DNA from 3 places in the Erwinia wuhanensis genome. Region 1 is predicted to be linked to each of the others. Evidence: riboswitches for the same ligand, from Rfam matches in the RefSeq annotation. Region 1 holds a riboswitch; each other region holds the start of a gene.
What was found. A riboswitch is a leader RNA that binds a small molecule or an ion and turns the genes downstream of it on or off. The one in region 1 is predicted to bind thiamine pyrophosphate.
Positions count from the first base shown of each region.

Region 1 (7,352 bases):
GCCAGCCTGCGTTCAGCGCCGGTTTGGGCGTACCGATAACAGTCGGCCGCTGGCCGAGGCAGGATGCCAGCGCGTTACCAAAGGATTTGGCCGCTGGGATCGCAAGATCGTTATGGTCTCCGGCACGCCCCTGAAAAATAGTACAGACAGTGTGGTTTTCGACCATCAGGCTGCTCCGGTTAATTGCCAGGGAGGATTAAACATAAAACAGCGGGGAATGACGCACAAGATGGCATGATGTTTTACACAAAACCCGGCCGTTTGCCATAAACGCAAGCGGCCAGGCGAATACTTTGCAGACTGAAGATACGAGGCGGTTTTCAGACGAAGAAACGGCGGGCCTAAACAGCCAGCCCGTTGACCCTTAACATAAACAGGTCGCCTTCCCGGATTTCCCTTTTTCTTTCCAGCAGCAAATCGAGATCGTCTCTGACGGTAAGATAAAGTCCGCTTAACGACCTGTATTTCCCGCTGCACAGTTTTTCAATATTGATCAGGCTTTGCGTTTCATCAACGGTATTCCCGGCATCTTTTTCATCATATACCCACTGCAAGGCTTTTCCACGAGCGCTGTTGCTGTCGGTGATGGTATCAATCAGATTCGTTACCATGCCGGTGGAATGAACCAGGCCGGGGTGATAGGCGTAAAGAGAGATATTTTCACGCTTCATTTCAACCGCAAGATTTTCGGTTAATTTAATCACGGCCGCTTTGGTTACGGAATAAGAGGTACAATAAGGCCAGCGGTAAACCCCGGCATTACTGACGATATTAATAATAATCCCACGCTTTTTCACACGCATTGGCTTTAGCGCCTCATGCGTGCAATAAGAAAGGCCAAGCAGGTTAATATTGATGGCCTCAAACCAGTCGTCCAGTTCGATATCGGCAAATTTATCTACCGGCCCCCAGACGCCGGCGTTATTGATCACAACATCAATATGACCAAACTTGTCGGCTATGCTGGCAAAGCAGGCGGCAACCGCGACCCGATCGGTAACGTCGCACTGGAGGCAGTGAACGGCACCGCCAAACTCCTCTTCAAGTTCGGCCAGTCTTTGCGCATCTCTGCCGGTAATAATAACCCGATGATCTTTCGCCAGCGCTCTGGCATAGGACAGGCCAAGCCCTTTAGACCCACCGGTGATTAATATCGTCTTTTTTTGCGCATCAATCATTGCCTGTTTTCCTTTAATAAAATAGATTTCTGGTCATGCTTGCTATATCGCATTAGTAACATATCTTTATGTAACTTACATGACATTCATCATTCATTTTATTTATGGCAGGATAATAGTTTGTTTCTGAGTTGAATTAACAGATGAATAAGGTGATTATTCCTGTACGTTAATATATGGCAATAAAAAGGAAATTATTTAATAAGTAAATAAAGCCGTCTGGCCCTGTTGATATCAATATATCTGTGCCGTTGCAGGAAAGATGACTTAGTTAGCAGTGCCAGTTTAATGTGGACTGTAGTTATGCCAGCGAATGCTTATGACGTGGCTCGGCTTAAGGCAGAGAGGCCCGGTATGTAAACCAGGCGCCGCCGCCGTTACCGCAGGCTAATGCCTAATATGGCCGCCTCTTTGACCTCACCGTTAAGCAAGGCGGAAGTGCTGCCGTCCCAGAAAATCCGGCCATCGACCACCAGGGCGCTGCGCGGCGTGATGCGCGCCGCATCCTCAATACTGTGCGACACCATCAGCAGCGTCATCTTTCTTTCCCGACAAACTTCATCCGTCAACGCCAGCATCTCTTTACGCAGCGCCGGATCCAGCGCCGAGAACGGTTCGTCCAGCAGCAGGATCGGCTGCTGGCGCACCAGGCAACGGGCCAGCGCGGCGCGCTGACGCTGCCCGCCGGAAAGCTCGCCCGGCAGACGGGTCAGATAGTCTTCCAGACCGACCCTCTCCGCAATCGTCTGCAAGCTTCGCTGCTGTTCCGCCGTCAGCCGCAGCCCCGGATGCAGCCCCAACCCGATATTTTGCGCCACGGTAAGATGGGGAAACAGGTTATTTTCCTGAAACAGCATGGAAACCGGCCGCCTGGCCGGCGGCGTAGCGCGATGATCTTCGCCGTTCAGCCGCAGTTCGCCACTGTCGGCGGTAAGAAAACCCGCTACCAGGCTCAGCAGGGTGCTTTTACCTGCGCCGCTGGGGCCAAGTATCGCCAGGCGCTCCCCGGCCTGCATCGACAGGGAAAAGCGCATCGGCAGATGCTGGTAGATCCAGGTAAGGTTAGTCAACGTCAGCATGGCGTCCCGGCAGTTTTTCAATCAGGGTAAACAAAAGAAAGCAGAGCAGCAGCAGCAGCAGCGCGGTCACCGCGCCATCCTCGCTGCGATAGGCGCCCATCTGCTGGTAAAGCCAGAACGGCAGGGTGCGGAAATCTTCGTTGCCGAACAGCGCCACCACGCCGAAATCGCCGACCGACAGCACGCTGGCAAACGCCAGCGCCTGCGCCAGCGGCCGTTTTAACGCGCGCAGCTCGATCAGCCGCAGACGGTTCAGCCCGCGAATATCCAGCGCCAGACAAAGGCGGCTGTAGCGCTCGGCGATATCGCGCAAAGGATTTTCCAGCACTTTCATCGCGTAGGGCACGGCCATCAGCGCATTGGTAAAGATAACAATGCCGTCCGCAGACTGCGGCAGACCGAGGGTATCGTTCAGCAACAGGAAAAAACCGGTCGCCAGCACGATCTCCGGCATCGCCAGGATCAGCATTCCGCTCAGCTCCATCAGCTGGCCCGCGAAAGGCTGCTGGCGCAGGCGCAGCTCGCGGCTGCTCCACAGCAGCATCGTGGTCAGCAGCACGCAGAGCACGCCGGCGCCCAGGGCGATGCGTAGCGAGGTAAAGGTCGCCTGCCAGAGCGCGGGCTGTTGCAGGACGCTAAACAGGTTGCTGTTCAGGCCGCTGGCAATCACGGCCAACAGCGGCGGCGCGATCAGCAGCAGCAGCAGCAACAGCAGTACGCCGTCCAGCAGCTTCGCGCCCGGCGCTTCCTGCTTATCCCGCCAGCCTTGCAGATGAGTGGTGCCTGACGGCAGCGCTTTACTCAGCCGCTGGCTCAGCAACACCAGGCTCAGGCAGCAGATCATTTGCAGCAGCGCCAGTAAGGCGGCGCGGCCGGGATCGTAATCAAAATTCAGCGCCTGAAAAATCGCCAGCTCGATAGTGGTGGCCTTAGGGCCGCCGCCCAGCGCCAGCACGGTGGCGAAGCTGGCGAAGCAGAGCATAAAGATCAGCGAGCCGACCGGCAGCAGCTGGCGCCGCAGCCAGGGCCACTCAACCAGGCGAAACTGATGCCAGCCCGTGACGCCCAGCTGCGCGGCCAGCTGGCGCTGTTCGGTGGGGATTTGCTCCAGCGTTTGCAGTAGCAGCCTGGCGGCCAGCGGCAGGTTAAAAAAGACGTGCGCCAACAAAATGCCCTGCAAACCATAAGGCGTAAAGTGATAGTCCACGCCCAGCCAGGCGCACAGCGACGCCAGCCATCCCGTACGCCCGTAAACGCTGAGGATACCGAATACCGCCACCAGCACCGGCAGCACCAGCGTCATCGCGCAAAGGCGCAGCACGAGTTGCCTGCCCGGAAAGCGGCGGCGATACAACGCCCGCGCCAGCGGCACGGCGGGCGTCAGCGCCAGCAAAGCGGAGAGAAACGCCTGCCAGAAGGAAAAGCGGAGGACGTGCCACAGATAGCTGTCTTCCCAAAGCGCGCGGGCGCTGACCGGCGCGTTGCGCCCCAGCGCGATAAAGGCGAGCAGCGCCACGGCGACCAGCAGCGTGGCGGCCAGGCAGCCAGGAACGAGGCTGCCTGAAGGCTGATAGCTGGCTAGCGGCTGACGGCGCGTTGCCATTCGCTGATCCATTGGCTGCGATGGCTGGCAACGTTCTGCGACGAATATTGCAGCGTGGTTTTCGGCAGGGTCAGCGTGTCAAAGCCTGCCGGCAGCTTGCCCGCCACGGCGGGATACATCCAGTTGCCCTGCGGAATGGTCTGCTGGAAAGGCTGAGCCAGTATAAACTGCATAAACTTCTGCGCCAGCTGCGGCTGTTTACTGGTTTTAAGCTGCCCGGCGACTTCCACCTGGAGGTAATGACCTTCACTAAAGTCGGCAGCGGCATACTGCGTTTTTTTCTCGGCAATCAAATGATAAGCGGGTGAGGTGGTGTAGCTCAGCACCATGTCGGCTTCGCCCTTCAGAAACAGGCCGTAAGCCTCGCTCCAGCCTTTGGTCACGGTCACGGTTTTCTGCGCCAGCTTCTGCCAGGCGGCGGGCGCGTTATCGCCATAGACTTTCTGCATCCACAGCAGCAGGCCCAGTCCCGGCGTGCTGGTGCGCGGATCTTCGTAGATAATTTTCAGCGGCTGACTGCCCTCGACCAGCTCTTTCAGGCTTTTGGGCGGGTTTTGCAGTTTAGTTTTGTCATAGACAAAGGCGAACCAGCCGTAGTCGTAGGGAACGAAAGTGCTGTTTGACCAGCCGCCCGGCACGGTGACGCTGCGCGTATCGACGCCGCTGGCGGCAAACAGGCCGGTTTTTTCCGCCGCGTCCAGCAGGTTGTTATCCAGCCCCAGCACCACGTCGGCGCGGCTGTTTTTCCCTTCCATACGCAGGCGGTTCAGCAGCGCGACGCCGTCGGGCAGGGCGACATAGCGCAGCTCGCAGCCGCAGTCGGCCTCAAAAGCCTTTTTAATGGCCGGACCGGGTCCCCATTCGGAAGAGAAAGAGTCATAGGTATAGACCGTCAGCGCGGGTTTGGCGGCAACGGCGGAAAGCGAGCAGAGCAGCAGCAGAGGCAGGATTTTTTTTAGCACCTGGAGTTCCTTGAGGGTCAGGCGACGCGCGATCTGAGCAGGTGAAGCACTCTCAAATCCCTACGCCGGTATTAGCCGGGTCAGGTTCGACGGGTTTATCTCAGCGTCGGCTAATGCCGCGCACCCCGTTGAGAACGGCTTATTCTAATGATTTCTACAGAGTAGCGAAAGCATCATGATTCGGGTGGTGCAAACCATGCGGACTTGAAGTCAAACCAGCCCAGCGTATTCATGCGCACCCCGCGCATACTGCGTTCGCCTTCCAGCAGCAGCCAGTGATGGAAAAGCGGATGAAAGTAGCAGTCGGCTGTCAGCTGCCTGCTCCAGTCGGCCAGCGGCAGCTGCTGTTCGCGCCAGCGCTGCGCGTCCTGCCGCCAGTCAATCGGCACGCAGTGTTGCAGCAGCGGGATCTCATACAGCAGGGCAAACAGCGAAAACTCCAGCGGCAGGGTAAAGTTAGCGCTGCCCAGCCAGATGTCGCTTTCCGCCTCGCCCTGATGCCAGCTGGCGTAATCGACCTGCTTCGTAACCAGCGTCACCCCTTGCGCAGCCAGCAGCGGATGGAGCAAATTAGCAATAGCCTGATGCTCAAGATGATCGCCATACCAGGTCAGCGTAAGCGAGGTCAGGCCCGTCGGCTTTTCCGGCGCGTCCAGATCGCGTCGATGATGCCAGCGCGGCAGCAGCCCATAGGCCGGAAACCAGTAGCGCTGATAGCCTGCTCCGGCGCGGTTCAGCAGCGCTATCGGGTTGGCGATGGCGCTGACCCAGCGACGGATCTGCTCGTCCCGTCCCAGCGGCGAACGCTGGTCGAACAGCAGAAAATAGCAGCCTTCTTCAAGGCGGCTCTCTTCCGATTTTTCATCCAGGCTGCCGCCTTCCAGCCTGACGCCGGAATAGACCAGCTCCTCGCTGATTTCCGGTAATACCCAGATGTTGACCTCATCAAGCAGCGCGCGGTAGCCGAAATAGGCGTCGAAGGCTTCGATCTTAAGCTGGCTCTGCTGATTACGCACCACGGCATAGGGCCCGGTGCCGACGGGCTGACGGCTGAAATCGGGCAGAAAAGGCCACTCTTTCGGCACGATCAGCGCGCCGACGCCCGCCAGCAGCCACGGCAGCCAGCGGTCGGGCTGGTGCAGATGAATATCCAGCGTCCAGGACGTGGAAGAGTGAATACGGACAATATTGGCGAAAAGCGGCTGCGTCCGCGCGCGTTCCAGCGTGGCGATCACATCCGCCATCTCCAGCTCGCGTCCGTGATGGAAATGCACCGCAGGGCGTAAATAGAAGCGCCAGTGCAGCGAAGAAACCGACTGCCAGTGGTGGGCGATATCCGGCTCGATTTCCCCGTTTTCCTCATTTATGCGCGTCAGGCCGCTGAAGATCTGCCGGGCCAGATGCGTTTCCGAACGACGCAACGCGGTGGCGGGATTCAGGTTCAGCAGCGAGCGATAATAGAGCACCCGCAGGATATGTTTTCCCTGGCGAAAGCTGCGGCCGAGATGAGAGAGCAGCATCTGCCGCACGGTATTTTTATCGCCGACCAGCTGCACCAGCTGATCGATGCGATCCTGCTCCAGCAGGTCTTCCGCGCGCTGCTGCTGAAGCGCCAGGCCCGTATAGTGAAACGTCAGCTTCGAGCGCTTGCCGCGCCCGGCTTCTGCCTGCCAGGTTAGCCAGCCCGCCTGCTGCATGGCGCCAAGCAGGTTACGCATATGGCGACGCGAACAGCTAAGCTGGAGCGCCAGCTGGTCGAGCGTGGTTTCCTGCGGCTGGCCCTCGCAGCTCTGCCAGAGCCGGATAAACTGCTGCTGTAAACGCGTTGATTGCATAAAAGGGGAACTCTTGCTGAAAAGTCGCCTGTTTTTCTTGCCCTATATTAAGGCAATACTGGTTAGCGATGAAAGTGCGGGAGGCATTCTTTTGAATGGCGCGCTTTCAAGACTTTATATCTGAGTAAGGTGTGCTTTCACCAGCCAGCAGGCGTCTTGCCCGCTGGCTTTTTTCATTTCCCGTTTTCTTCTATGCTTGCTGTTTGCGCCCGCGTGCGGGCCTCTTTATTTGCAAGGGATGTGGTATGAAATCGTTGCTTACGCGTCAACGTCGTATTAACCCGGTTTACCTCGCTTTTATGGCTGTCTCTTTTATGGTGGGTATCGCGGGGGCGCTACAGGCGCCAACGCTGAGCCTGTTTCTGACGCGCGAAGTGGGCGAGCGGCCATTCTGGGTGGGGCTGTTTTATACCGTGAACGCAATTGCCGGTATTGCGGTAAGCCTGCTGCTGGCGAAACGATCGGACAACCGTGGCGATCGACGTATGCTGATCCTCTTTTGCTGTCTGATGGCGACAGGCAACGCGCTGCTGTTCGCTTTTAACCGCGATTATCTGACGCTAATCACTTTTGGCGTGCTGCTGTCGGCGCTGGCCAGCGTCGCCATGCCGCAAATTTTTGCGCTGGCGCGCGAGTATGCGGACAGCTCTGCGCGTGAAGTCGTGATGTTCAGTTCGGTAATGCGCGCCCAGCTT
Region 1 covers NZ_JAUJUH010000007.1:208,482-215,833, reverse strand. Annotated here, with positions in the region: gene QZH36_RS17135 (arginase family protein) at 1-166, opposite strand, end outside; gene QZH36_RS17130 (SDR family oxidoreductase) at 342-1,178, opposite strand; gene thiQ (thiamine ABC transporter ATP-binding protein ThiQ) at 1,556-2,257, opposite strand; gene thiP (thiamine/thiamine pyrophosphate ABC transporter permease ThiP) at 2,241-3,860, opposite strand; gene thiB (thiamine ABC transporter substrate binding subunit) at 3,836-4,822, opposite strand; TPP riboswitch at 4,862-4,960, opposite strand; gene sgrR (HTH-type transcriptional regulator SgrR) at 4,996-6,657, opposite strand; gene QZH36_RS17105 (sugar efflux transporter) at 6,903-7,352, shown strand, end outside.

Region 2 (7,352 bases), on a different contig from region 1:
GGTCAGCTGAAAATTGACGTTAACCAGCTTAACGTCGCTGAGTTGCCGCTGGTCGTGCTGCAGCATAGCGGCGAGCGTGGCCTGTTCGATGCCGCTGACGGAATACCCCACCGTTTTCCCTTGCAGGTCTGCCGGAGAATGCACGCTTTTATCAAGCGTAATCAGCGTGTTGAGCGGGGAATCAATCAGCGTGCCGACGCGTACCAGCGGTAAGCCCTGGTCGGCAAAAAAGTGCAGCTGTGGCTGATAGGTCACCGCCAGATCCACCTTACCGGCCGCGACCAGACGTGGCGGCAACGCCGGATCGGAAGGCGGAATAATCGTCACATCCAGCCCCTGAGCCTTAAACGCGCCAGTCTGCTGCGCCACCATAATCGGCGCGTGATCGGGATTAACATACCAGTCCAGCATCAGCGTCAGCTTTTGCGCCGCGCTGGTGAAAGGAGATAACGTTGCTACCACCAGCCCACAAACTAAAGCTTTTTTCATTATCTTGTCCTTACGGTGATTAACGCTCCGGCGACCAGCGGATCAGGCGGCGCAGCAGGATATCGGTACTCAGCCAGAGCGCAATCGTCATGGCTACCAGCACAAACAGGGCGGCGAAGCAGAGATCGCTCTGCATTCGCGCGTTAGCATTCAGCATTACAAACCCCAATCCTTCGGCGGAGCCCACCCATTCGCCGACAATCGCACCAATGGGCGCGACGGCGACCGCCATCCGCAGCCCTGAGCCAAAGGCCGGCAGCGCCGCCATCAGCCGCACATGCCGCAGCTGCGAAGCGGAAGAGGCACCCATCGTGCGCGCCAGATCCAGATAGTCCTGTTCGACCCGCCGTAAGCCATCAAAAAAAGCGGAGGCAACCGGGAAAAAAATCACCAGGATCGCCATCACAATTTTGGCGCTGATGCCGAAGCCAAACCAGAGCACCAGCAGCGGCGCCAGCGCAAACACGGGGATCGCCTGGCTGGTCAATACCAGCGGCATCAGCCAGCGTTGCAGGCCGGGCGAAAAGGTCATCAGCAGCGCCAGCAGGGCGCCGAGCAGCACGCCCGCGATAAGCCCGCCGGCGATTTCAGTAGCGGTAATAAGCGTGTGGTAAGCGAGATAGCCAGCGTTATCCCGCATAGCCGCAGCCACGGCGATGGGCGAGGGCAACAGAAAAGCCGGGATGCTGCCAGGCGTGGCCAGCTGCCACAGCGCCATCAGCCCGACAAATACCGTGACGCCACGGCGTATCGTTGCTGCATTCATGCCATGTCCTCTGTCAGCTGGCGCATAAGCTGCGCCTGGCTACGCAATAAATTGGGATCGTCGGGCGCTCGCGGCGGCTGACCAGCCAGCTCAGGAAGCTCGCTAAGCCCGGCAGCAGAAAGGATCAGCAGGCGATGACTGAGGCGACAGGCTTCTACTGGATCGTGCGTAATCAGCAGCACGGTGCAGTCGGCCAGCAGCTCTGCGGCCAGCGCCTGAATTTGGGCGCGGGTAATGGCATCAAGAGCGGAAAAGGGTTCATCCATTAGCACAATGGGCCGTCGCTCGTACAAGGTCCGGGCGAGCGCGACACGCTGACGCATCCCGCCCGACAGCGTGGCGGGCAGCGCGCCGGCATTGCCAGCCAGGCCCACGCGTTCAAGCAGATGTTCTGCCCATTGTCTGTCAGCTTTCTCGCCGCGTAAACGCGCACCCAGCGCGACATTGTCGATCGCGCTAAGCCACGGATAGAGCAGATCCCGCTGTCCCATCCAGGCGATGCGTCCGGCAACCGGCAGCCCATCGCTACCCAGCACCGATCCTGTCGAGGGTGCAAGCAGCCCCGCAATGATCTTCAGCAGGCTGCTTTTACCGACGCCGCTGGGGCCAAGCAGAGAAGTAAAGCGGCCACCTGCCAGCGTAAAGCTCAGCTGCTTAAATAACGTACGATCGCTAAAATGCAGGCTGACCGCCTTCACCTCTATACCCGGCGTCATCGCGCTTCCGGCGTAGCGCAGGCAGCATCAAGCCCCATCTGCCAGAATGCCGTTTCCAGCCGTGTCGCGGTGGCGAATATTCCCGCCAGCGCCTCAAAGCGGCTCGCGCCGCCGCGCTGGGCGGCCAGGTTTTCAAACAGCGTCAGCGAAGCCTGCACGCCGCTCAGGTAAAGCGGAGCGCCATAGTTTTCAATCCACGGCGCGTAGGGATTGCCGGTCAATACGGTTTGCGTATCGTTCAGCAAGCCGACGCCGATCTCGGCATAGCCAGCCACGCAGGGCATTAGGGCGGTCAACAGATCGAGCGCGTCGCCCGCGTGACCAATATCCAGCACATAGCGGGTATAATTTAGCGTTTCTGGCGCCTCGGTTTCCGTCGCCATCGCCTTCCCGGTCAGGCCCCACTGCGCGCAGTAGCGCACGTGGAGCGGCAGTTCGTCGACGATGGCGTTCAGCGAGCGGATTGCCGCACGCATCTCCGGCAGCGTTTGAAATTTGCTGACCAGCAGCGCGTAGGCGCGGGCAAAATGGATAAGGAACAGATAGTCCTGGATAAGGTAACGGCGAAAAGCCGACGCAGGCAGGGTGCCGTCAGCCAGCTGGCGAACAAAAGGGTGATGGATATAGTGCAGCCAGCGATCGCCGGTCTGTTGACGCAGCCGTCCGTAGAAACCGTCAAACACGGAACCTCCTCAATACTTGAGATCCGGTCAGGCGCGGGAACGTGCGTTATCTGGCTCAGCCGTCCCTTCGCTGGCATGACCCAGATCAGGTTCAAAGGGTTCGGCTTGCGCCATCTCAGCCCGTAACAGGACACCCCTCGGTGCGTATTGTTATACGGTATTTACTTTCTGTTTACAATGCGCAGGCTCAGCACCATTGTGGATTCAGGTCGCTGGCCGCTATGGGTTATTAATAGCGCCATTCGGTAACATTCTGAAAGCAAAAAACCGGTCGGAAGCCGCATGCTGTTCTAAGCTAAAAACTGGTTTGTAATGTGATGCGGAGTCGTATGAAACAACAAAATAAGACTATTGGAATAGCGCCTTACGGTGGTTCAGCGGGGGGTTGGGGAGCGTTAAAGGCCGTTGCCGACGCGATCCGCGGCCAGATGTCGGTCAAACAGGACGTGATCGCGTTGTTTAAAGTCAACCAGCCGCAGGGCTTCGATTGTCCCGGCTGCGCGTGGCCCGATCCTCAGCACGGTTCCTCCTTTGAATTTTGCGAAAATGGCGCCAAGGCCGTTTCCTGGGAAGCCACCAGCAAGCGCACCACGCCGGAATTTTTCTCTGCCCATACCGTCAGTGAGCTTTGGCAACGCAACGCTTTTGAGCTGGAAGGCGAAGGCCGTCTGACTCACCCGATGAAATACGATGCGGCCACCGATACCTATCAGCCTATAGAATGGGAAACTGCCTTCCGTGAAATCGGCGAAAAGCTGCAAAGCTACGAAGATCCGGATAGCGTGGAGTTCTATACCTCAGGCCGCGCTTCTAACGAAGCAGCGTTTCTCTGGCAGCTGTTCGCGCGCGAATACGGCACTAATAATTTCCCGGATTGCTCCAATATGTGCCATGAGCCGACCAGCGTCGGCCTGCCGCAGTCCATCGGCATAGGCAAAGGCACCATCGAACTGGAAGATTTCGATCACTGCGATCTGGTGCTGTGTATCGGCCATAACCCCGGCACTAATCATCCACGCATGCTGGGTACGCTACGTGAAGTCTCCAAACGCGGCGCAACCATCGTGGCGATCAATCCGCTGCGGGAAAGAGGGCTTGAACGCTTTACCTCTCCGCAAAGCCCGGTAGAAATGCTGTCGCTCAGCTCCACCACGCTCGCTTCTACCTATTACAAAGTGCGCGTTGGCGGCGATGCCGCCATGCTGAAAGGCGTGATGAAGTGTCTGCTGGTGATGCACGAGCGGGCGCTGGCGGCCGGAGAGCCCGGCGTGCTGGACGAAAGCTTTATCAGCGAACATACCGAAGGTTTTGACGCCCTGAAGGCGGACCTGGATGCCACCGACTGGCCGCATATTCTGAAAGTCTCCGGTATGACGTTTGAAGAGATCCAGAATATTGCCCACCTGTATGCCAAAGCAGAAAGAACCATTATCTGTTACGGCATGGGTATCACCCAGCACCAGTACGGCACGCAAAATGTACAGCAAATCGCTAACCTGCTGTTGATGCGTGGCAATATCGGCAAGAAAGGCGCGGGCATCTGCCCACTGCGCGGCCACTCTAACGTACAGGGCGATCGTACCGTCGGCATTACTGAAATCCCGCCGCAGTCGCTGCTGGACAACCTGGAAAAAGTGTTTGGCTTTAAGCCGCCGCAGAAACATGGACACGGTGCGGTGCAGGCTATTCAGGCGATCCGCGACGGCCACTCCAAAGCACTGCTTTGCCTGGGCGGCAACCTGGCGGAGGCGATCTCCGATCCGCAGCAAACCTTCGAGGCGATGCGCAAGCTGGATCTGGTGGTGCATATGGCGACCAAGCTGAACCGCTCGCATCTGCTGTTGGGCAAACATAACTATCTGCTGCCGGTGCTTGGCCGAACCGAAATCGACAGGCAGGCATCGGGCGAGCAGAGCGTGACCGTGGAAGATTCCATGTCGATGGTGCACGCCTCGCGCGGCTCGCTGAAGCCCGCTTCGGAATGGCTGAAGTCGGAGCCGGCCATCGTAGCGGGTCTGGCGAAAGCCACGCTGCCCAACACTAAGGTGAACTGGGACAGAATGATCGGCGACTACAGCTTTATCCGCCAGGCTATCGAAGCCGTTTTCCCGGCCTTTGAGGATTTTAACCGCAAGATCCTACAGCCGGGCGGCTTCCGTCTTTACAACGCCGCGTCGGAACGCAAATGGCTGACGCCGTCGGGTAAAGCGCAGTTTAAGAGCATGCAGGGCATTAACGAGGATCCTCGTTCGCTGAAGTGCCACGATTTGGTGCTGACGACGCTGCGCAGTCACGATCAGTACAACACCACGCTGTACGGGCTGAACGATCGCTATCGCGGCGTGACGGGAAGGCGGGACGTGCTGTTTATCTCGGCAGATGAGGCAGAAAAACGCCGCCTGCGGGTCGGCGACAAGGTGCATATGGTGGCGCTCGATCCGGACGGCAAGCAGACCTCGCGACGCCTGGATAATCTGACGATAGTGGTTTACGACATGGCGCCTGGCTCGGTCGCGGCCTACTATCCGGAAGCCAACGTGCTGGTGCCGCTGGACAGCTTCGATACCGAAAGCGGTATTCCGGCTTATAAAAGCATTCCTGTCGCGCTGGAGCACGCAGAAGCGACCGAAACGTCGGGCACGCTGCGCTAAAAATGGGAAGGAGGGGGCGACCTCTCCTTTTCTTCCTGACCCCGCAAAAATAAACGTAATGGCTTTAAAATTGCTTCAGCTGAGCGTACCCTGAGCACGCAATCCTTTCTCCTGCGAGGTTACTGAGCTTCCCGAATATCCGCAGTAATAAAACGAGTAATCAGCACAGAGTAATAAAGAACATAACTCGGATAAAATCGCATAGATATCAAAACGGGAAATTACGGATAGCCTTTCGGAAAACTGACCTAAGTTGAGGTCAATAACATGTTAAAACCTCCTGATACTTTAATGGATAAATAGCGATATTAAGGAAATAAAATGCGGCAGAGGATAATCGTATGTCCTGTGATTCAAAACGAAGGTGAGTATTTGCTTTGTAAAATGGCTGCGGATCGTGGTGTTTTTCCGGGGCAGTGGGCCTTGCCTGGTGGAGGGATGGAGGCGGGCGAAACACTGGAAGAAGCCCTGAGGCGCGAAATAAATGAAGAGTTAGGCGAGGAGCTATGCATCACAGATATTCAGCCCTGGACTTTTCGTGATGACATCCGAACCAAAACGTACCCGGATGGCAAAACTGAAGAAATTTATATGATTTATCTTATATTTGACTGCATCAGTACTAATCGAAATATTACTTTTAACGAGGAGTTTCAGGAAATCGCATGGGTCCCCCCTGAAACCTTAAAAGCTATGGATCTGAATGAAGCGACTCGTATCACATTTGCCCACAAGGGGCTTATTTAGCGGCCTGCCCGGCCGCTAGCCCGGTTTATTAGGATGTGAGCCCCCTTATTTTTGATTAAAATCAAAATTATCTGTTAAATATTTCCTTAACTAAAATTTTTACTTTCGCTTGCTTCACAAACTGATTTTTCACCACTACTTTTTCTTTCAACAGGCTTTCTTAATTTCCCGATAGCCTGTGCTACAGGCGCTTTTGCGCGCAGACGCAGGGATAGTGTCTCTTTCGAACATTATACCTGCTGGTTGCCATCAGCCTGAAGGATACTTCTATGAGAGAACTTGATGCTTCAGAGTTAATTTACGTAAACGGAGGAAGCGATAGCATTACCAGTGGCCTGACTGAAACCGAAACAACGCTAACAACCCGCGGCGGAATTAAAGATTATGATGGCTGGCAAAGCGGTGCGATAGGCGCAGCGTTAGGAAACGCGCTGTACGTTTTGGGAAAATCATTAGGCTGGTGGAGTTAAAAGAGAAAATCCAGGTGTTTAATCGATACTATTGAAAATGGGATTCAGGGACGTTCGGCAAAATAATCAGAATAGTTTAAGGAGGCGATCAATCAGCATTTTTGTTAAACACATCATTGAAAAGATCCCCGCGCCATCCGGCGCGGGAAACAGGATTTACAGCGCCATATCGTGCTGGGCTGGCGTTTTCTCAGCCTGGCCAGTAATGGTGGACTGCGCAGGCTCCTGAGCAGGCATCTTGATAACCGGTGGCTTGGTCAGCTGCAGCGTGGCCGCGGTGTCATCCCAGACATGCTGCGTCAGCTCGGTGTTACCGTTCAGCGTCTGGCCGTAGGTTGGCACCACTTTATGGATCTTTTCCTGCCATTCCGGCGAGTTGAACTGCTCCGGGAACAGCTTCTTCATCACGTTGATAGCGATAGGTGCCGCAGTCGAAGCGCCTGGCGATGCGCCCAGCAGGGCCGCCACGGTTTTCTGCTGATCGGTCACAATTTCTGTACCCAGCTTCAGCACGCCGCCTTTATCCGCATCTTTCTTGATGATCTGCACGCGTTGACCCGCCTGGATCAGTTTCCAGTCTTCTTTCTTCGCGTCCGGATAGTACTCTTTCAGCGCGGCAAAACGGTCGTCGTCGCTCAGCATGACCTGACCAATCAGGTATTTCACCAGGTCAAAGTTATCCATGCCCACGTGGGTCATCGGCATAAAGTTGCTGGTGGTGGTGGTGCTCAGCAGATCGAACAGCGAACCGTTTTTCAGGAACTTGGTAGAGAAGGTCGCGAACGGCCCAAACAGTACCACACGCTTACCGTCCAGGTTACGCGCATCGA
Region 2 covers NZ_JAUJUH010000001.1:448,815-456,166, reverse strand. Annotated here, with positions in the region: gene QZH36_RS02065 (ABC transporter substrate-binding protein) at 1-489, opposite strand, end outside; gene QZH36_RS02060 (ABC transporter permease) at 509-1,255, opposite strand; gene QZH36_RS02055 (ABC transporter ATP-binding protein) at 1,252-1,971, opposite strand; gene QZH36_RS02050 (TenA family protein) at 1,968-2,654, opposite strand; TPP riboswitch at 2,700-2,802, opposite strand; gene QZH36_RS02045 (FdhF/YdeP family oxidoreductase) at 2,984-5,305, shown strand; gene nudI (nucleoside triphosphatase NudI) at 5,627-6,052, shown strand; gene QZH36_RS02035 (hypothetical protein) at 6,322-6,522, shown strand; gene mqo (malate dehydrogenase (quinone)) at 6,679-7,352, opposite strand, start outside.
Region 2: it holds a riboswitch for thiamine pyrophosphate, as region 1 does, so the genes downstream of both, QZH36_RS02050 (TenA family protein) here and thiB (thiamine ABC transporter substrate binding subunit) in region 1, are expected to answer to the same signal.

Region 3 (7,352 bases), on a different contig from region 1:
CCAGATGCTGTAGCCAGGTGCTGGCCTTAATGAAGGTGCCGCGCGACTTGGACATTTTCGCGCCGTTAACCGTCACGTACCCGTGGACAAACAGGTTGTTCGGCTTGCGGAAGTTGCTGCCTTCCAGCATGGCTGGCCAGAACAGGCTGTGGAAATAGACGATGTCCTTGCCGATAAAGTGATACAGCTCGGTCTCGGAGTCTTTTTGCCAGAAGGCGTCGAAATCAATATCGCCGCGCTTGTCGCAGAGATTTTTAAACGAGCCCATATAGCCGATAGGCGCATCCAGCCAGACGTAGAAATATTTGCCCGGCGCGCCCGGAATTTCAAAGCCGAAGTAGGGCGCATCGCGGGAGATATCCCACTGTTGCAGACCCGACTCGAACCACTCCTGCATCTTGTTGGCGACCTGCTCCTGCAGGGCACCGGAACGGGTCCAGGCCTGTAGCATGGCGCTGAACTCCGGCAGATCGAAGAAGAAGTGCTCGGAGTCGCGCAGTACCGGCGTCGCGCCGGACACCACGGATTTAGGATCGATCAGCTCGGTCGGGCTGTAGGTGGCGCTGCACACTTCGCAGTTGTCGCCGTACTGATCCGGCGATTTACATTTCGGGCAGGTGCCTTTCACAAAGCGATCCGGCAGGAACATGCCTTTTTCCGGGTCGTAAAGCTGCGAAATAGTCCGGTTTTTGATAAAACCGTTCTCTTTCAGACGGGTATAGATCAGCTCCGACAGCTCGCGGTTCTCCTCGCTGTGCGTGGAGTGGTAGTTATCGTAGCTGATATTGAAACCGGCGAAGTCATTCTGATGTTCCTGACTCATCTCGGCAATCATCTGCTCAGGCGCAATGCCCATCTGCTGAGCTTTCAGCATGATCGGCGTACCGTGCGCATCGTCGGCGCAGATGAAGTAAACCTCGTTGCCGCGCATTCGCTGGTAACGGACCCAAATATCCGCCTGGATATGCTCGAGCATGTGGCCGAGATGAATAGAACCGTTGGCGTAAGGGAGTGCGCACGTTACCAATATTTTTTTCGCGACTTGAGTCATAGTGAGACTTGCTATACCTGTTTAAAATAGGGGGTTCCGATGTTACCCGAAAGGCCCGGCCTGCGTAAACAACGCCGCGCCGACCGTGCCGTTTTTTACTGCCTGCCGCCGACAGCCTTATCTGATATGCTCTGAATAACGTCACAGAAAAAAAGGAGCCGGGATGATGCCTCAATCCCAACATTCACCTGAAGCGCTGCGCGCGATAGTGATGGGCGTTTTAACCACGTTTGAACATCCGACGCTACAGCGCAACCTCACCGCGCTGAAGGCGCTGCACCATTGCGCAATGCTGGACAACACCCTGCATATCGAACTGCTGATGCCTTTAGCCTGGCACAGCGGCTTTGAAGCCTTAAAGGAGAGCGCCAGCGCGGAGCTGCTGCGCCTGACTAATGCCACCGCCATCAGCTGGAAGCTGAGCCTGGATATCGCCACGCTGAAAAGGGTGAAGAACCAGCCAGGCGTAAAGGGTGTGAAAAATATTATTGCCGTCAGCTCCGGCAAGGGCGGCGTCGGCAAATCCAGCACGGCGGTCAACCTGGCGCTGGCGCTGATGGCCGAAGGCGCGAAAGTCGGCCTGCTGGATGCGGATATCTATGGCCCGTCGATCCCTGATATGCTCGGCACGCAAAACGAACGGCCTACCTCGCCGGACGGTACGCATATGGCGCCGATTATGGCGCACGGGCTGGCGACCAACTCTATCGGCTATCTGGTGACCGATGACAACGCGATGGTGTGGCGCGGGCCGATGGCCAGCAAGGCGCTGATGCAGCTGCTGAACGAAACGCTGTGGCCGGATCTGGACTACCTGATCCTGGATATGCCGCCAGGCACGGGCGATATTCAGCTGACGCTGGCGCAAAACGTGCCGGTGACCGGCGCGCTGGTGGTGACCACGCCGCAGGATATCGCGCTGATCGACGCCCGTAAGGGGATTGTGATGTTTGAAAAGGTCAGCGTGCCGGTGCTGGGCATCGTCGAGAACATGAGCGTGCACGTGTGCAGCAACTGCGGTCATCACGAGCCGATTTTCGGCAGCGGCGGCGCGCTGGCGCTGGCGGAACAGTATCACACGCGCCTGCTGAGCCAGCTGCCGCTGCACATCACGCTGCGCGAGGATCTGGACGACGGAATGCCGACGGTGGTGCGCCGTCCCGACAGCGAATTTACCTGGCTGTATCGCCAGCTGGCAGGCCAGGTCGCCGCACAGCTCTACTGGGATGGCGAAGTGATCCCGGACGATATCGCTTTCCGCGTAGTCTGACGGCAACTCGGCTTTGCTGCTGCAAAACGACAGGGCGCCGCCAGGCTTTTAAGTTTGTCAGTAACCCGGCGGGCGCATCATGCGCCCGTTTTCTTTTACAGCACGTAGTGCAGCAGCAGGTATTCTCCCTGGTCGCCTTCGCCGCTGCTGATAACCTGCCAGCCGTGACGCTGATAAAAAGCCAGCGCCCGGTCGTTTGCCTTAAGGCACTTTAGCGCGCCGGTCGAGGTGAAGCCTGCCTGCACCGCCTCCAGCAGCTCGCTGCCAATACCCTGACCCTGACACGCCGGGTCGACAAATAAACTGTGCAAAAAATTATCGGCGGGCAGCAGCGCGGCAAAGCCCGTGCGGTGGCCGTCATGCTCGGCGACCAGGATGCGTTCGCCCAGCGTCACGCGGTCGAAATCCTCCAGCTGCCAGTCGCTGCCGTCAAGCCAGTGCCAGTTCGCCTTGCGGGCGGCCAGAAACAGCGTGCGCAGAAAAGGGCGGTCGGCTTCGGTAAAGGCGCGTACCGTCATCCGTTTTCTCCCCAGACGGGCTTTACGTGTCTTTCGCCCTCAATGCCCGTGCCGCGATAGTCATAGTCGATTTTGCCCGCTTCAAAAAGCTGATCCAGCAGGCGGAAATTGTCCGGGGGCGTAACGTTACAGCGGCTATTCAGCACGGTATCCTGAATGGTAAAGGCACGATCGCCGCGCGCTATCTGTTGCAGATAGTGCAGCATTTGCAGCGCCGCGACGCTGATGCCGTATTGTTCATTAAGCGGTCTTGTCATCTTACTTCTCGTCAGGACAGGAATGGCGTTCAGATTAGCGAATGGGCGGACTTTATCAAAAGCCGCTACGGGATCGGAGAGTATGACGCAAAAATTCCCGGCGGCAAAAGAGGCCGCCGGAAAATAATCAGAAATTCACCGTCACGCCGCCAGCCAGCAGCCAGTCGTTGGCGCCTTCCTGTTGCAGCCTGCGCTGATGGTTGAGGCGGGTAGAGAAAGAAACGTTGTCGGTAACGGCCAGCCTGGCCTCCGCTTGCACGGCCAGCGCATCGCCGCCGTTGCCGGTACGGAAGGCGTCACGGTTGTGGCCATCGCTAACGGTTACTTTGTCCTGGCCTGCCGGACGATGAAGCCAGTGCATGTCCATGCCCAGATGCAGGGTGCCAGGGACTATCGGCAGCGTGTAATCCCAGGCCAGGCCGCCAATCCATGCCGTCCGCCGCTGCTGCTGCTGGCGCTGGCAGCAGTGTAAACCCTGGCGCTATCTGCGTTAGCAAGCCGTTCCGCGCTTGCGTAAAACAGCGCGTTTCCCTATGCTGGCAAGCACTACGACTCGGGGTGCCCTTCCTTGTGAAGGCTGAGAAATACCCGTTGAACCTGAACTGGATAATGCCAGCGGAGGGAAGTCAGATGCTTTATCGCATCGCCTTCTTGATCGCCGGTTGGGAGCGCTATGATCCAACCTACTCACTATACGGCCAGCCCGGCCGCGTCTCTTGCTCTGTTCCGCCAGCGGTCGCCGCTGGTTCACTGCCTGACCAATGATGTGGTACAAAGCCTGACGGCTAACGTGCTGCTGGCGCTGGACGCGTCGCCCGCGATGGTGACTGAACCTGTGGAAGCGGCACAGTTCAGCGCTATTGCGGATGCCGTGCTGATCAACGTCGGCACGCTGACCGCTGCACGTAGCGAAGCGATGCTTGCCGCGGTGCAGGGAGCGACGGCGGCAGGCCGACCGTGGACGCTGGATCCGGTTGCCGTCGGCGCGCTGACTTTTCGCAGCGATTTTTGCCAGCGGCTGCTGGCATTCCGTCCTGCCGCCATTCGCGGCAACGCCTCTGAAATTATGGCGCTGGCCCGACAGGCGGTTTCCGGTCGCGGCGTCGACAGCCAGCATCATCCTTCCGCCGCGCTGGAGGCCGCTATTCAGCTGGCGCAGTCCAGCGGCGCGGTGGTTGCCGTGACGGGCGAAACGGATTACGTCACCGATGGACGGCGGCTGCTGGCGGTATCGGGCGGCTCTCCGCTGATGACGCGCGTGGTCGGCACGGGCTGTGCGCTCTCCGCCGTGGTGGCCGCATTTTGCGCACTGCCGGGCGACAGGCTGCTGCATATCGCTGCCGCCTGTCGGGTAATGAGCCAGGCGGGCGAGCAGGCGGCGGCGGCGGCCAACGGGCCGGGCACCTTTGAACCGCTGTTTCTCGATGCGCTCTACCGTCTGTACAAGGAGGCGGTATGAGAGTCAACGCATTGACCATCGCCGGTACGGATCCCAGCGGCGGAGCCGGGATCCAGGCCGATCTGAAAACGTTCTCCGCGCTTGAAGCCTACGGTACCAGCGTGATCACCGCGCTGGTGGCGCAGAACACCTGCGGCGTGCAGGCCGTCTATCCCGTGGCGGCCGATTTTGTTTCGGCCCAGCTAGCCTCGGTATTAAGCGACGTGCGCATCGACAGCGTCAAAATCGGTATGTTGCAGGACAGCGATATTGTGGAGGCGGTAGCAGAAGGGCTGGCAAAGGCGGCGATCCCCTGGCGGGTGTTGGATACGGTGATGCTGGCGAAAAGCGGCGATCCGCTGCTTTCCGGGCGGGCCGTGGCGACGCTGCGGGAAAAACTGCTGCCGCAGGTTTCCATTATCACGCCGAATCTGCCGGAAGCCGCTGCGCTGCTGGAGTGCTCACCGGCCCGCAACGAACAGGAGATGCTGCAACAGGGCAGGGCGCTGCTGGCGCTGGGCTGTCAGGCGGTGCTGATGAAAGGCGGCCACCTGAGCGACAACGAAAGCCCGGACTGGCTGCTGACCCCGGAAGGAGAAGAGCGTTTTACCGCGCCGCGCGTGCCGACTAAAAATACGCACGGCACCGGCTGCACGCTTTCTTCCGCGCTGGCCGCGCTGCGCCCGCGTCATACCAGCTGGCCGGGTACGGTAAGCGCAGCGAAACAGTGGCTGCAGGGCGCATTGCAGCACGCAGATACGCTGGAAGTGGGTAAAGGCATTGGCCCGGTGCATCATTTCTACCGCTGGTGGTAGCGCGCTGGAACGCTATCAGCGGGCAAACTGCTGACGGGCCGGGAGAGGATGATTAGTAGTGCATCGACGAGCGAAAACGTTACGGCTGAACCGGCGCGTGTAGCGGTAGTGATGAGACGCGCGGGTGGAAGGACGCTGACGGCCGGAACCGCTCGCCAGCCCGGCAGGATTACTCCTGTTCAAACCACGCGCCGTTTTGCTCTGCAATCGGCGTGATGGAAAAAATCATCTCCTGCAAATGATGCCGCAGCGCCTGTTCGGCGGCGTCGGCGTCTTTCGCCAGCAGCGCCTGCAGGATCTCTTCATGCTGATTGATCAGGCTTTCCGGCGGCGAAACCTTACTGAGGGTCAGGAAGCGCACGCGATCCATCGTCGCCTTGATATTTTCTACCGTTTCCCATGCCAGCTCACAGTTGATGCTCTGCGCGATAAGGCGGTGGAACTCATCATCCAGCAGCAAAAACGCCTGGCTGTCGTTGCGCTCCGCAGACAGCTTTTGCAGGCGCAAATTATGCTCCAGCCGGGCCAGCGCCTCTGGGGTCGCTTCCGTCGCCGCTCGCCTTATTACCGCCGTTTCCACCGCTTCACGAATAAAACGGCCGTCGGCAACGCGTCGCGCAGAAATCTTGCGCACAAAGGTGCCGCGCTGCGGCAGAATTTGCACCAGATCGGCCTCGGCCAGCTTAATAAAGGCTTCCCGCACCGGCTGGCGCGAGACGCTGAAACGGGCAGAAACCTCTTTTTCAGACAGTAAGGCACCCGGTGAAATCACGCAGGTCACAATATCCTGGCGTAAAAAGCGATAGATTTGCTGATTGACTGGTTCGCTGGCGGTAATGATATAGGCAGTAGACATGCGGCAATTTTCATTTCATTAGTGCGTCGCGAAGCCTGACGCTGGAAACAGCCAGTCTAATCAGCCTGCTGCGCCAGCGCCAGTTCTTTTGCCATTAAGCGGCGGTCAGCCGATAACCTGCCTGACCGTTTCTTTCGCGCCCAACTTCAGTAACAGCGCGTAGTAATGGCCGACTTTTTCGCGGAACAGCGAATTATCGGGCAGATCCTCGCCAAAAACAGCCCGCAGCGAGAGCAGAGCGGCGACGCGCTCATCGCCTTCCTGACTGTCGTTTACCCGCTGCGCCAGCTCCGCACGCAGCGGATCGTTAATGACGATTGGCTTGCCCTGCTCATCCACGCCGCCAACAAAGCGTATCCAGCCTGCCACGCCCAGCGCCAGCAGCGTAAAATCGCTGCCGTTAGCCAGATGCCAGCGAATACTGTCCAGCCAGCGCTGCGGCAGCTTTTGCGTGCCGTCGGTAGCGATCTGATAAGTGCGGTGCTTAATCGCCCGGTTGCGATAACGCGCGATCAGCGAATCCGCATAGGCTGTCAGATCCACATTTTTAGTGCTCAGCGTGGGCGCCTGCTCATCCAGCATCAGGCTGCGGGCGGCCTTGAGGTAGTAAGGATCGTCCATACAGTCGCTGATATGCTCATAGCCAGCCAGATAGCCGAGGTAGGCCAGCAGCGAATGGCTGCCGTTGAGCATCCGCAGCTTCATCTCCTCAAACGGCAGGACGTCCGCCACCAGCTCCGCGCCCGCTTTTTCCCATGCCGGGCGACCATTCACAAAATTATCTTCAATGACCCACTGGAAAAAAGGCTCGCATTCGACGCCCACCGGATCGGCGCAGCCCAGCTTGCGGCTCAGTTCGTCAAAGGCTTCCGGCGTCATGGCGGGCACGATGCGGTCCACCATAGTGGAAGGGAAGGTAAGGTGTTTACGGATATAGTCGGCCAGCGCCGGCTCCTGCTGCTGCGCCAGCTGCGTGATGACGTTGCGCGTTACCCGACCGTTTTCCGGCATATTGTCGCAGGACATCACGCTGAAGGGCGGCAGGCCGAGCGCGCGCCGACGTCTGATGGCCGCCAGCACGATCCCCGGAAAAGAAACAGGCTGCTCAGGATGAGCCAGGTCATGCACAATGGACGGATGCGTCAGG
Region 3 covers NZ_JAUJUH010000005.1:212,604-219,955, reverse strand. Annotated here, with positions in the region: gene metG (methionine--tRNA ligase) at 1-1,051, opposite strand, end outside; gene apbC (iron-sulfur cluster carrier protein ApbC) at 1,215-2,321, shown strand; gene QZH36_RS13830 (GNAT family N-acetyltransferase) at 2,417-2,839, opposite strand; gene QZH36_RS13825 (hypothetical protein) at 2,836-3,096, opposite strand; gene QZH36_RS13820 (hypothetical protein) at 3,224-3,457, opposite strand; TPP riboswitch at 3,641-3,737, shown strand; gene thiM (hydroxyethylthiazole kinase) at 3,770-4,555, shown strand; gene thiD (bifunctional hydroxymethylpyrimidine kinase/phosphomethylpyrimidine kinase) at 4,552-5,349, shown strand; gene QZH36_RS13805 (GntR family transcriptional regulator) at 5,519-6,205, opposite strand; gene QZH36_RS13800 (mannitol dehydrogenase family protein) at 6,311-7,352, opposite strand, start outside.
Region 3: it holds a riboswitch for thiamine pyrophosphate, as region 1 does, so the genes downstream of both, thiM (hydroxyethylthiazole kinase) here and thiB (thiamine ABC transporter substrate binding subunit) in region 1, are expected to answer to the same signal.